Regions from separate parts of the Streptomyces sp. LMG1-1-1.1 genome, predicted to be linked through region 3. Evidence: riboswitches for the same ligand, from Rfam matches in the RefSeq annotation. Region 3 holds a riboswitch; each other region holds the start of a gene.

Region 1 (3,881 bases), on a different contig from region 3:
GACCACCCCGACGAGGCCTGCGGCGTGGTCGCCGGCCCGGCCGGCAGCGGCCGCCCCGAGCGGTTCATCCCCATGCTGAACGCCGCCCGCTCGCCCACCTTCTACGAGTTCGACTCCGCGGACCTCCTCAAGCTCTACCGCGACATGGACGACCGCGACGAGGAGCCCGTCATCGTCTACCACTCGCACACCGCCACCGAGGCCTACCCGTCCCGCACGGACATCTCGTACGCCAACGAGCCGCACGCCCACTACGTCCTCGTCTCCACCGCCGACACCGACGGCGCCGGCCCCTTCCAGTTCCGCTCCTTCACCATCGTCGAAGGCGTCGTGACCGAAGAGGACGTCGAGATCGTCGAGGCCTACGCGTAGGACGCGCCCGCCGACGTCGTGCGGAACCGCGCCAGATAGGCGGAGGGCGTCACCCCGAAATGCCGGGCGAACGCCCTCCGCAGCGTCTCGTCGCTCCCCAGACCGCTCCGCGCCGCCGCCCCCGTCACGCTCGCCCCGCCCTCCAGGAGCATCCGGGCCGCCTCCACCCGCACCCGCTCCACGTACCCCGCCGGCGTCGCCCCCACCTGCTCCCGGAACAACCGGGTCAGATGCCGGGCGCTCACCCCCGCCCGCCGCGCGAGCACCGGAGCACTGTGGTCCGCCGCCGGATCGGCCACCACCGCGTCAAGGAGCGGCCGGACCACCGGATGCGCCGTCGGAGGGGTCCGCGAGGCGGCCGAGAACTGCGACTGGCCGCCCGGCCGCTGCAGGAACACCACCAGGTCCCTGGCCACCGCACGGGCCGCCTCCGGCCCCCGGTCCTCCTCCACCAGCGCCAGGCACAGGTCGATCCCGGCCGTCACCCCCGCCGAACTCCACACCTCCCCGTCCCGCACGTGGATCGCGTCCGGATCCACCACCGCCTCCGGAAACCGGCGCCCCAGCTCCGCCGCGTGCTCCCAGTGCGTCGTCGCCCGCCGCCCGGCCAGCAGCCCCGCCGCACCCAGCGCGAACGCCCCCGTGCACACGGACGCCACCCGCCCCGAGCGCGCCGCGAGCCCCGCCACGGCCGGAGCCGCCGCCACGCACAGCTCCACGTCCACCGCCCCCGGCACCACCAGCGTGTCCGCGCCCGTCACCGCCGCCACCGCCACGTCGGCCCCGATCCGCAGCCCGCACGACGTCCGCACGTCCCGCCCGCCGGGCGTACACACCAGGACCTCGTAACCCGACCCCGCCGTGGAGAACACCTCCAGGGGAGCCGAGACGTCCAGGAGCCGGACACCGTCGAAAGCCGCCACCACCACCGTGTGCACCGTCATGTGTCCGATTCTGTGGGATACCCGTCCGTACGGACATGGCGGGGGTACGGGCCCGGCGACGAGGCTGGTCCCATGAACGCACTCGCGCTGATCCCCGACAGCGGCCTCGCCACCGCCGCCACCGAACTCGTCCGCGACACCACGAGCGAGCTGATCTACGACCACTCCCGCCGCGTCTACCTCTTCGGCGCCCTCCAGGGCCGCGCCCGCGGCCTCGCCTTCGACGCCGAACTGCTCTACGTCGGCGCGATGTTCCACGACCTCGGCCTCGGCGAGAAGCACCGGGGGAGCGGCCGCCGCTTCGAGGTCGACGGCGCCGAGGAGGCCGCCGCGTTCCTCCGCGCCCACGGCGCCGACGAGGACGCCGTCCGCCGGGTCTGGACCGCCATCGCCCTCCACACCACCCCCGGCGTGCCGGAGTTCATGGAGCCCGAGGTCGCGCTCGTCACGGCCGGCGTCGAGTACGACGTCCTCGGCATCGGCTACGACGACCCCGCCGCCGTCAGCCCCGGCGACCGGGCCGCGATCGTCGCCGCCCACCCCCGCCCCGACTTCAAGCGCCGCATCCTGGAGGCCTTCGCCGACGGCATCGCCCCCAAGCCGGAGACCACCTTCGGCAACGTCAAGGCCGACGTCCTGCGCCACTACGCCCCCGGCTTCGTCCCCGGCGACTTCGTGACCACCATCCGCGACTCGTCCTGGCCCGAGTGAGAGACTGGCCGGGACCCAAAGGCGGCAGGACCCAGGAAGCCGGTGCGAATCCGGCACGGTCCCGCCACTGTGACCGCCTCCCCCGGGGAGGCGGAAGCCAGGAACTGACCTGCCGCCTTCTCACCACCGATCGGGGACGTGGAAATCCCCGGAGGAGGCCCGTTCCGCCGTGTCCTGGCGTCGCCCGCTGCTGTCCGCAGCCGTCCTGATCCCGCTGCTCGCCGCCTGCTCGGCCGCCCCCGAGGCCGCCGCGCCACCCGCGAAGCCCGCCGCCGGATTCCCGTACACCGTCACCAACTGCGGTGTGCCGCACACCTACCAGGCCCCGCCCCGGCGTGCGGTCACCATGAACCAGCACGTCACCGAGATCATGCTCGCGCTCGGCCTGGAGAAGTCGCTCGTCGGCACCGCCTACCTCGACGACGCGATCCTCCCCGCGTACGCCAAGGCGTACGGCACCGTGCCCGTCCTCGCGAAGGAGTACCCCTCCAAGGAAGCCCTCCTCGCGGCGAACCCCGACTTCGTGTACGGCGGTTACTCCTCCGCCTTCTCCGCGAAGGACGGCCGGAGCCGCGACGACCTGGCGCGCTCCGGCATCGCGACCCGCCTCAACACCGAGTACTGCCCCACCGGTTCGCCCACCGTCGACGACCTCTACCGCGAAGTCCGTGAGACGGGCCGGACGTTCGGCGTCGCCGACCGCGCCGAGACCTGGATCCGGCAGGCCCGCGCCACCGTCGCCGCCACGGAGAAGCGGCTCGACGGCACCCGGCCCGTCTCCGTCTTCGTCTACGACAGCGGCGACAAGACCGCCTTCACCGCCGGCGGCAAGGGCATCGGCAACGACCTCGTCACCCGCGCCGGCGGCCGGAACGTCTTCGCCGACCTCGACAAGGCCTTCGGCGACGCCACCTGGGAACAGGTCGTCGACCGCCGCCCGGACGTCATCGTCATCTACGACTACGGGTCCACCACCGTCGAACAGAAGAAGAAGCGACTCCTCGACGACCCCGCCCTCAAGGACGTCCCCGCGATCCGGAACCACCGTTTCGCCGTGCTGCCGCTCTCCGACACCGTCCTCGGCGTCCGCGTCCCCGCCGCCGTCGACAAGCTGGCCGCCCAGCTCCACCCCGCCCGGTGAGCACCGCCCTCCGCCCGGCCGCGACCCCCGTACGCACCGCACCCCCCGGCCGCGGCCCCGCGCACCCCGGCCGGTACGCCCTCGTCGTCACCGGACTCGTCCTCGCCCTCGCCGCCGCCGCGCTCGCCTCCCTCGCGCTCGGCTCCGTCCGCGTCCCGCCCGGCCACGTCCTCGACGCCCTGACCGGGCGGGCGGCCCCCTCGCCGCACCGCACGATCGTGCTCGACGTACGACTGCCCCGCGTCCTCCTCGGCATCGTCGTCGGCGCCGGACTCGCCGTCGTCGGCGCCGTCCTCCAGGCCCTCGTCCGCAACCGGCTCGCCGACCCCTTCCTCCTCGGGATCTCCTCCGGAGCCTCCGCCGGCGCCGTCCTCGTCCTGGTCCTCGGCATCGGCGGAGGGGTCACCACCACCCTCGCCCTGCCCGCAGGAGCCTTCGCCGGCGCCCTGCTCGCACTCGTCCTCGTCTACGGGCTCGCGCGCCGCGGCGGGACCATGACCGGCGCCCGCCTCCTCCTCGCCGGCGTCGCCGTCTCGTACATCCTCTCCGCCCTCGCCACCCTGCTCCTCGTCGTCGCCGGACGCCCCGAACAGTTCCAGGAAGCCATGTACTGGTCCCTCGGCGGCCTCGGCAGCGCCCGCTGGGACACCCTCGCCCTGCCCGCCGCCGTCCTCGCCCTCGGCGTCGCCGCCCTCCTCACCCTCGCCCGCCCC
Region 2 (3,881 bases), on a different contig from region 3:
CCGGCGAGACGGGCCGTCAGCTCGTCCTCGGGCAGCGTGCCGGGGATGATCGTGAGGACTTCCTCCGCCTCGCACAGCGGCTCGCCGAGGCGGGCGGCGGCGGCGCTCACGGAGGTGACGCCGGGGATGACGGTGGTGTCGTAGCGGTCGGCGAGCCGCTTGTGCATGTGCTGGTAGGAGCCGTAGAACAGCGGGTCGCCCTCGGCGAGGACGGCGACGGTGCGGCCGGCGTCGAGGTGGGCGGCGAGGCGGGCCGCGGCCTCCTCGTAGAAGTCGTCCAGGGCGCCCCGGTAGCCGCCGGGGTGGTCCGTGGTCTCCACCGTGAGCGGGTACATCAGCCGCTCCTCGACGTGGTCGTCGCGGAGGTGTTCGGCGGCGATGGAGCGGGCGATGGAGCGGCCGTGGCGGGCCGAGTGGTACGCGACGACGTCGGCGGCGGCGATGGCCTTGACCGCGGCGACCGTCATCAGGTTCGGGTCGCCGGGCCCGAGGCCGACGCCGTACAGCTTGCCCTTCACCGGTGCGTCCTCGGTGCCGCTCATGCCTGGATCTCCGCTTCGTGGGCGATGGCGTTGATCGCGGCGGCCGTCATGGCGCTGCCGCCGCGTCGGCCGCGTACGACGAGGTAGTCGAGGCCGAGTTCGTGGGCGCGGTCGGCGAGCGCGTCCTTGGATTCGGCGGCGCCGATGAAGCCGACCGGTATGCCGAGGACGGCGGCGGGCCGGCCGGCGCCCTTGGCGACCATCTCCAGGAGGTGGAAGAGGGCGGTGGGGGCGTTGCCGATGGCGACGACGGAGCCTTCGAGGCGGTCCCGCCAGAGTTCGAGGGCGGCGGCGGAGCGGGTGGTGCCGAGTTCGGCGGCGAGGGCGGGCACGGCCGGGTCGGACAGCGCGCAGACCACCTCGTTGTCGGCGGGCAGCCGCTTGCGGGTGACGCCGCTGGCGACCATCTGCGCGTCGCACAGGATCGGGGCGCCGGCGCGGAGGGCCGCGCGGCCCCGGGAGACGACCTGCGGCGAGTAGGCGATATCGCGTACGAGGTCGGTCATGCCGCAGGCGTGGATCATCCGGACCGCCACCTGGGCGACGTCGGCGGGCAGGCCCGCCAGATCCGCCTCGGCGCGGATCGTGGCAAAGGACTGGCGGTAGATCTCCGCCCCGTCCTTCTCGTAGTCGAACATCGTGTCGCTCTCGCTCATCTCGTCGTCGTGCGGGCCGTGGTGACAGCTTCGGTCAGGGCGGTACGGGAGGTGGGGGCGCCGTCCACCAGGTAGGCGCCGTCGGCGGTGGCGACGACGTCGACCCAGGTGCCGTGCGGGTGACCGCAGCGGCGCTCGCACCCGGAGTAGTGGACGGGAAGGACCGGGAGGCCGGCGGCTCGGGCGGGACCGGGCCGCTCGGGGGCCGCGTCGGCGCGGACGTCCGCGAGGGACTTGGCGCAGCCGGGCCGCCCCGTGCAGGCGGTGACGCCCGCCCCGGGGGAGTCGGGGCAGGTGATCAGCCCGTGCGCGGCGAGGCCGGCGAGCCGGTCGGCCGCGGCCCCGACCACGACGGCGCCGCGCCACGGCGTCAGCCGGACCTCGTCGGCGGGCAGCAGCGCGCGCAGCTGGGCGGCGGTGAGGCGGCCGAGGGGCGCGAGGACGTACAGGGCGCCGGTGCCGAGCGGCCCGGGGGCGGGCGGCGTGCCGAGGACGAGGAGCGACCGCGCCGGCGGTACGGGCTCCGCCGCGATCCCGGCCCGGCCGAGGGCGCCCGGCACGTCCGGGGCGGACCCCTCCGGTAGTTCCCGCACCCGCCAGGCGCCGTTCCCGGCCTCGCGGGCGGCGTCGAGGAAGGCTCCGGCGGCGGCGAGGGCGGCGCGGGGCGCGTCGGCTCCGGCGATCCGGAAGGCCCTCCCGCCGACGTACATGACGACTGTCCCCGGCTCCGCTGCGACCAAGGTCACATCGCCGCCGAGGCCCGCCACGTCTCCGCGGCCGTCGTCGAGGACGAAGAGGAAGCGGCCCGAGAGCGCCGCCGCCCAGGGCTCCGCGCAGAGCAGGGAGTCGAGCGCGCGGGCCCACAACTGGACCTCGGGGCCGCCGAGTCCGTCGAGTCCGGCGGTCGGCGAGGCGACGATGTTGCGGACGCGTTCGTGGGTGGGGGAGGGGAGCAGGCCCGCGTCGGCGAGCAGTTCCGCGAGGGTCGCGCCGCAGTCGTCCGCGAGGCCGCGGAGTTCCGCGTTGCCCCGCGAGGTGACGCTGATCCGCCCGTCGCCGAGGGTCTCCGCCGCGTGCGCCAGGATCTCGACCTGACGTGCCGTCAAGCGCCCTGCGGGCAGGCGCAGTCGGGCCAGCCGACCGTCGTCGGCCGCGTGCAGGCGCAACGCCCCTGGGCAGGCGTCTCCGCGGTCCCGAATGCGAGGTTCGCCCGGTTCGGGAGCCGGGGGTGGGGTGGGCGGCATGGCGGCGAGCATACCCACGGGCCACCGGCCGACCACCGGGTGTGATCCGGCCGACTCCCCGGCACGCCCCGCCCCGCCGACGGCACGATCTACTATGCACACGGCATGGGGTCGCAGGACCCCGGGGAGGAAGCCCGGTGAGAATCCGGCGCGGTCCCGCCACTGTGAACCCGTACCAGCGATGGCACGGGTGAGTCAGGAACTCCCCGCCATCCACACGACCACCCGGGGCGCGGACAACCCCGAGGAAGGCCTGAGCTCGCCATGCTTCTGCTGCTGTCGCACTCCGACACCGACCTGCTCAGCGCCCGTGCGGCGAACGCCGGCTCCGCCGGCGGCCCGGTCGAGTACCGCTTCGCCAACCCCTCCCGCCTCCCCCTCGCCGACCTGCCCGGCCTCCTCGACGACGCCGAACTCGTCGTCGTCCGCCTCCTCGGCGGCCTCCGCTCCTGGCAGGAAGGCCTCGACGCGATCCGCGCGGCCGGAAAGCCGGTCGTCGTCCTCAGCGGAGAACAGGCCCCCGACGCCCAGCTGATGGAGGCCTCCACCGTCCCCGTCGGCGTCGCCACCGAGGCCCACGCCTACCTGGCGCACGGCGGCCCGGAGAACCTGGAGCAGCTGGCCCGGTTCCTCTCCGACACCGTCCTGCTCACCGGCCACGGCTTCGAGGCCCCGGCCGCCGCCCCCACCTGGGGCCCGCTGGAGCGCACCCCGAAGCCCACCGACGGCCCGACCATCGCCGTGCTCTACTACCGCGCCCACCACATGAGCGGGAACACCGCCTTCGTCGGCGCCCTCTGCGACGCCATCGAGGACGCCGGAGCCCGGGCGCTGCCGCTGTACGTGGCCTCCCTGCGCGCCCCCGAGGCGGAACTCGTCTCCGTCCTGCGGGGAGCCGACGCCATCGTCACCACCGTCCTCGCGGCCGGCGGCACCAAGCCGGCCGAGGCGCAGGCCGGCGGCGACGAGGAGGCCTGGGACGCGGGCGCGCTCGCCGCGCTCGACGTGCCGATCCTCCAGGCGCTGTGCCTGACCGGCTCGCGGTCCGCGTGGGAGGAGAACGACGAGGGCCTCTCGCCGCTGGACGCCGCCAGCCAGGTCGCCGTGCCCGAGTTCGACGGCCGGCTCATCACCGTCCCGTTCTCCTTCAAGGAGATCGACGAGGACGGCCTGCCCGCGTACGTCGCCGACGCCGAGCGCGCTGCCCGCGTGGCCGGGATCGCCGTCCGGCACGCCCGGCTCCGCCACATCCCGAACGCCGAGAAGAAGCTGGCGCTCGTCCTCTCCGCGTACCCGACCAAGCACTCCCGCATCGGCAACGCGGTCGGCCTCGACACCCCCGCCTCCGCCGTCGCCCTGCTCCGCCGCCTCCGCGAGGAGGGCTACGACTTCGGACCGGAGGAGGACCTCCCCGGCCTGGTCTCCGGCGACGGCGACGA
Region 3 (3,881 bases):
GAGGCCGTGCAGGGCGATCACCCAGATGGTGCGCGGGCCGGGGACGAGCCAGGCGGGCAGGGGGCCGAGTTCGCCGGGGATCTCGACGTCCTCGTACGGGAGGCCGAGGGCGGCGGCCGGGGTGCCGCGGTGCAGCTGGGGGGTGAGGCGGACGCGGGCGCCGGGCCCCGGGGTGCCGAGCTCGACGCGTTCCAGACGCCGGACGACGGTGTCGGCGGTGTGCGGGACGCGGTCGAGGACGGGGCCGACGACGGCGTGCAGGCCGGGGGCCTCCAGTCCGTACGTGCCGGGGCGCAGCGAGGCGAGGCTGCGGGTGAGGGTGATCCGTTCGGGGCCCGTGGCGTGCACGGTCAGTCGGGGGTCCCCGGGCAGGGGACGTCCTGACGGCACCTTGAGGGCGACGTCGCTGGCGTACCGGCCGGCCGCTACCGCGGCCGCGCCGACACCGATCAGGGTGGTGACGGCCGCTGCCGTCGCTGTAGCCGGGCGCACGCTCCCAGTGTCGGCAGGGCGGCGGCGGCCTGCCACCGGACGGACCCGGTCGGGGGCTCCGGACCGGTGCGCCCGCACTCCCCCTGGGGGTGACATGGGTCTCCTCGACGGGGTCCCCCGGTCGGATGGTCCGGTCCAGGGAGCGGAACGGGGTGGTGGGGGAGGAACCGGGGCAGGTCGCATGTGCCCGGGAACCGCCTGGATTACCAGGGGTCGCAGGGCGACCGCATCGTGGACAGGACCCCGGTCCGGGAGCTAAGCGGAATCTCTTGACACCGGATAGGGACACCACGCCGCCCGCCCCAGTTCATCTTCCGTTCACCCAGGTTGCCTACGTTCAACGAGCCACTGACGTCAAACGATTGCCTGGGTAAATGGAACACATCACGCTGCTGCTCGCCATTGTGGTCGTGACAGCTCTCGTGTTCGATTTCACGAACGGTTTCCACGACACCGCCAACGCGATGGCCACGACCATCTCGACCGGTGCGCTCAAGCCCAAGACGGCGGTGGCCATGTCCGCCGTGCTGAACCTCGTCGGAGCGTTCCTGTCCGTGGAGGTCGCCAAGACGATCTCCAAGGGCCTGGTGAACGAGGAGGGCATCCAGCCCGAAGTGATCCTCGCCGCGCTCGTCGGCGCGATCCTCTGGAACCTGGTGACGTGGCTGGTCGGACTGCCGTCCAGCTCCTCCCATGCCCTCATGGGCGGCCTCATCGGCGCGACCATCGCCTCCATCGGCCTCAGCGGTGTCAACGGCGAGGTCGTCGTCACCAAGGTCCTCATCCCGGCCGTCGCCGCCCCGGTCGTCGCGGGCATCGCCGCGATGCTGGGCACGAAGCTGACGTACAGGATCGGCGCGAAGACCGAGGAGCAGCACACCGCCAAGGGCTACCGGGTCGGCCAGATCGCGTCCGCCGGTCTCGTCTCCCTCGCCCACGGCACCAACGACGCCCAGAAGACGATGGGCATCATCACCCTCGCCCTGGTCGCCGGCGGCACCCTCGCCCCCGGCTCCAACCCGCCGGTCTGGGTCATCGTCTCCGCCGGTGCGGCCATCGCCCTCGGCACCTACCTCGGTGGCTGGCGCATCATCCGCACCATGGGCAAGGGCCTCACCGACCTCAAGCCGCAGCAGGGCTTCGCCGCCCAGACCAGCGCGGCCACGGTCATCCTGGCCTCCTCCCACCTGGGCTTCTCCCTCTCGACCACGCACTCCGTCTCCGGTGCCGTCATGGGCGCGGGTCTGGGCCGCAAGGGCGGCGTCGTCCGCTGGTCGACCGCCACCCGCATGTTCGTGGCCTGGGGCCTGACCCTGCCGGCCGCCGGCCTGGTCGCCGCCGGAGCCGAGTACGTCGCCCGCCAGGGCGACTGGGGCGTCTACCTCGTCGCGGCCTTCCTGGTCGCCTCCTGCCTCGGCATCTGGCTCGTCTCCCGCCGCCAGGTCGTCGACCACACCAACGTCAACGACGTCGAGGACGAGGCCCAGGCGGACGGTGTCGTGACCACCGCCATCGCGGCCGTCACCCCGCCGCCGGCCGGCTCCGTCGCCGCCGTCGCGGACGAGGACCTCAAGACCACCATCCCCGCGCCGGCTCCCATCGACCCGGCCGCTCCCCAGGCCCCCGCCGCAGCGGTGTAAGGAACCAACGACATGAAGATCGACTGGGCAGCTCTCGGCTCCGTCTTCGGAGTCAGCCTCGTGGCGACCGTCGCCCTGGTGGGCCTCTTCACCCTCGGCGTCATCGGCCTCTCCAAGCAGGAGCAGGCCGCCGCCCAGGGCGGCTCCGCCACCCTGGCCCGCACCGGCGCCTACGCCTGCTTCGGCCTCTGCCTCGCGGCCGTGGCGTACGGCATCTACCTGATCGTCGCCTGACGGTCCCGGGTACCTCGGCCGGGCGGTCCGCACCTTGGGTGCGGACCGCCCGGCCGTCGTGTTTGTGGTGCTTCGCACAGTGACGCGACGCAGGTCAAGGGTGAGTTGACGGGTGTTCTCGGGCCGTGGTGGACTGCCGAGGCCATTACGGCGGCAGCAGAGGAAGCCCGGTGCGAATCCGGCGCGGTCCCGCCACTGTGACCGGATCCGCAGGGTCCGGGAGCCAGGAACTCGCGCCGCCCGTCACGTCGATCCAGGGCGCGGACCCTGAGTGAGGACATAGCGCCATGCCCGGCTGCAGCCGCAGCGTTTCCCGAGCCACCGGTGTCTTCGCGTACGGTGCGGCCCTCGGCCTCGTCGTCGACCGGCTCGTCGGCGATCCCCGACGCGGACATCCCGTCGCCGTGTTCGGCCGGGCCGCGGCCGGCGTCGAACGGGCCCTGTGGCGCGACCACCGCGGTTGGGGCGCCCTGCACACCGCCGTCTGCGCCGGCACCACCGCGGCCGCCGGCGCCCTCGCCGCCCGGACCGTACGCGGCAACCGCGCCGCCTCCGTCGCCCTGACCGCGGCGACCGTCTGGGCCGTCGTCGGCGGCACGACCCTGGGGCGAGAGGCCCGCACCATCGGAGGCGCGCTCGCCGCCGGGGACCTGGAGGGGGCCCGCGAGCGGCTGCCCCACCTCTGCGGCCGCGACCCGCACTCCCTCGACGGTCCCGCGATGGCCCGCGCGGTCGTCGAGTCCGTCGCCGAGAACACCTCCGACGCCGTGGTCGGCGCCCTCTTCTGGGGCGCCGTCGCGGGCGTGCCGGGGCTCGTCGGCTTCCGCGCCGTCAACACCCTCGACGCGATGGTCGGGCACAAGTCCCCCCGCCACCGCCGCTTCGGCTGGGCCTCGGCCCGGCTCGACGACGTGGCCGGCTGGCCTGGGGCCCGGCTCACCGCCGCCCTCGCGACCGTCGCCGGCGGCGATCCGCGCGGAGCCGTACGGGCCTGGCGGGCGGACGCGGCGAAGCACCCCAGCCCCAACGCGGGCCCGGTCGAGGCCTCCTTCGCGGGCGCGCTCGGCGTGCGGCTCGGCGGCACCCTCGCGTACGGCGGGCGGGTCGAGCACCGGCCCGTGCTCAACGGGGAGGGGCGGGCCGTCGAGGTCGCCGACATCGAGCGGGCGGTCCGGCTGTCCCGCCGGATCACCGGACTGACCCTGGCCGCCTGCGTGGGCGGCCGGCTGATCGTGAGCGCGCTGAAGCGGAGGAACGCATGAGGGGTGGCGGACTGCTCGTCGCCGGGACCACGTCGGACGCCGGTAAGAGCGTCGTGACGGCCGGCATCTGCCGCTGGCTGGTCCGGCAGGGCATCAGGGTCGCACCGTTCAAGGGACAGAACATGTCCCTCAACTCCTTCGTCACGAGGGAGGGCGCCGAGATAGGCCGCGCCCAGGCCATGCAGGCGCAGGCGGCCCGGGTGGAGCCGACCGCCCTGATGAACCCGGTGCTGCTCAAGCCCGGCAGCGACCG

The links. Region 3 has a riboswitch for cobalamin ahead of MRBLMG1_RS35300 (cobalamin biosynthesis protein). Riboswitches for the same ligand answer to the same signal wherever they lie in the genome.
Region 1: linked by a shared signal. The riboswitch ahead of MRBLMG1_RS13405 (ABC transporter substrate-binding protein) and the one ahead of MRBLMG1_RS35300 (cobalamin biosynthesis protein) in region 3 are both predicted to bind cobalamin.
Region 2: linked by a shared signal. The riboswitch ahead of cobN (cobaltochelatase subunit CobN) and the one ahead of MRBLMG1_RS35300 (cobalamin biosynthesis protein) in region 3 are both predicted to bind cobalamin.

Annotation. Positions count from the first base shown of each region.
Region 1 covers NZ_JBFPNH010000023.1:12,274-16,154, forward strand. The annotation lists gene MRBLMG1_RS13390 (Mov34/MPN/PAD-1 family protein) at 1-372, shown strand, start outside; gene MRBLMG1_RS13395 (GlxA family transcriptional regulator) at 363-1,316, opposite strand; gene MRBLMG1_RS13400 (HD domain-containing protein) at 1,389-2,027, shown strand; cobalamin riboswitch at 2,020-2,154, shown strand; gene MRBLMG1_RS13405 (ABC transporter substrate-binding protein) at 2,197-3,168, shown strand; gene MRBLMG1_RS13410 (FecCD family ABC transporter permease) at 3,165-3,881, shown strand, end outside.
Region 2 covers NZ_JBFPNH010000021.1:324,950-328,830, reverse strand. The annotation lists gene MRBLMG1_RS12180 (precorrin-2 C(20)-methyltransferase) at 1-542, opposite strand, end outside; gene MRBLMG1_RS12175 (precorrin-8X methylmutase) at 539-1,198, opposite strand; gene MRBLMG1_RS12170 (cobalamin biosynthesis protein CobG) at 1,195-2,454, opposite strand; cobalamin riboswitch at 2,530-2,667, shown strand; gene cobN (cobaltochelatase subunit CobN) at 2,707-3,881, shown strand, end outside.
Region 3 covers NZ_JBFPNH010000087.1:48,783-52,663, forward strand. The annotation lists gene MRBLMG1_RS35285 (alpha/beta hydrolase) at 1-492, opposite strand, end outside; gene MRBLMG1_RS35290 (inorganic phosphate transporter) at 867-2,132, shown strand; gene MRBLMG1_RS35295 (hypothetical protein) at 2,145-2,366, shown strand; cobalamin riboswitch at 2,479-2,615, shown strand; gene MRBLMG1_RS35300 (cobalamin biosynthesis protein) at 2,654-3,628, shown strand; gene MRBLMG1_RS35305 (cobyric acid synthase) at 3,625-3,881, shown strand, end outside.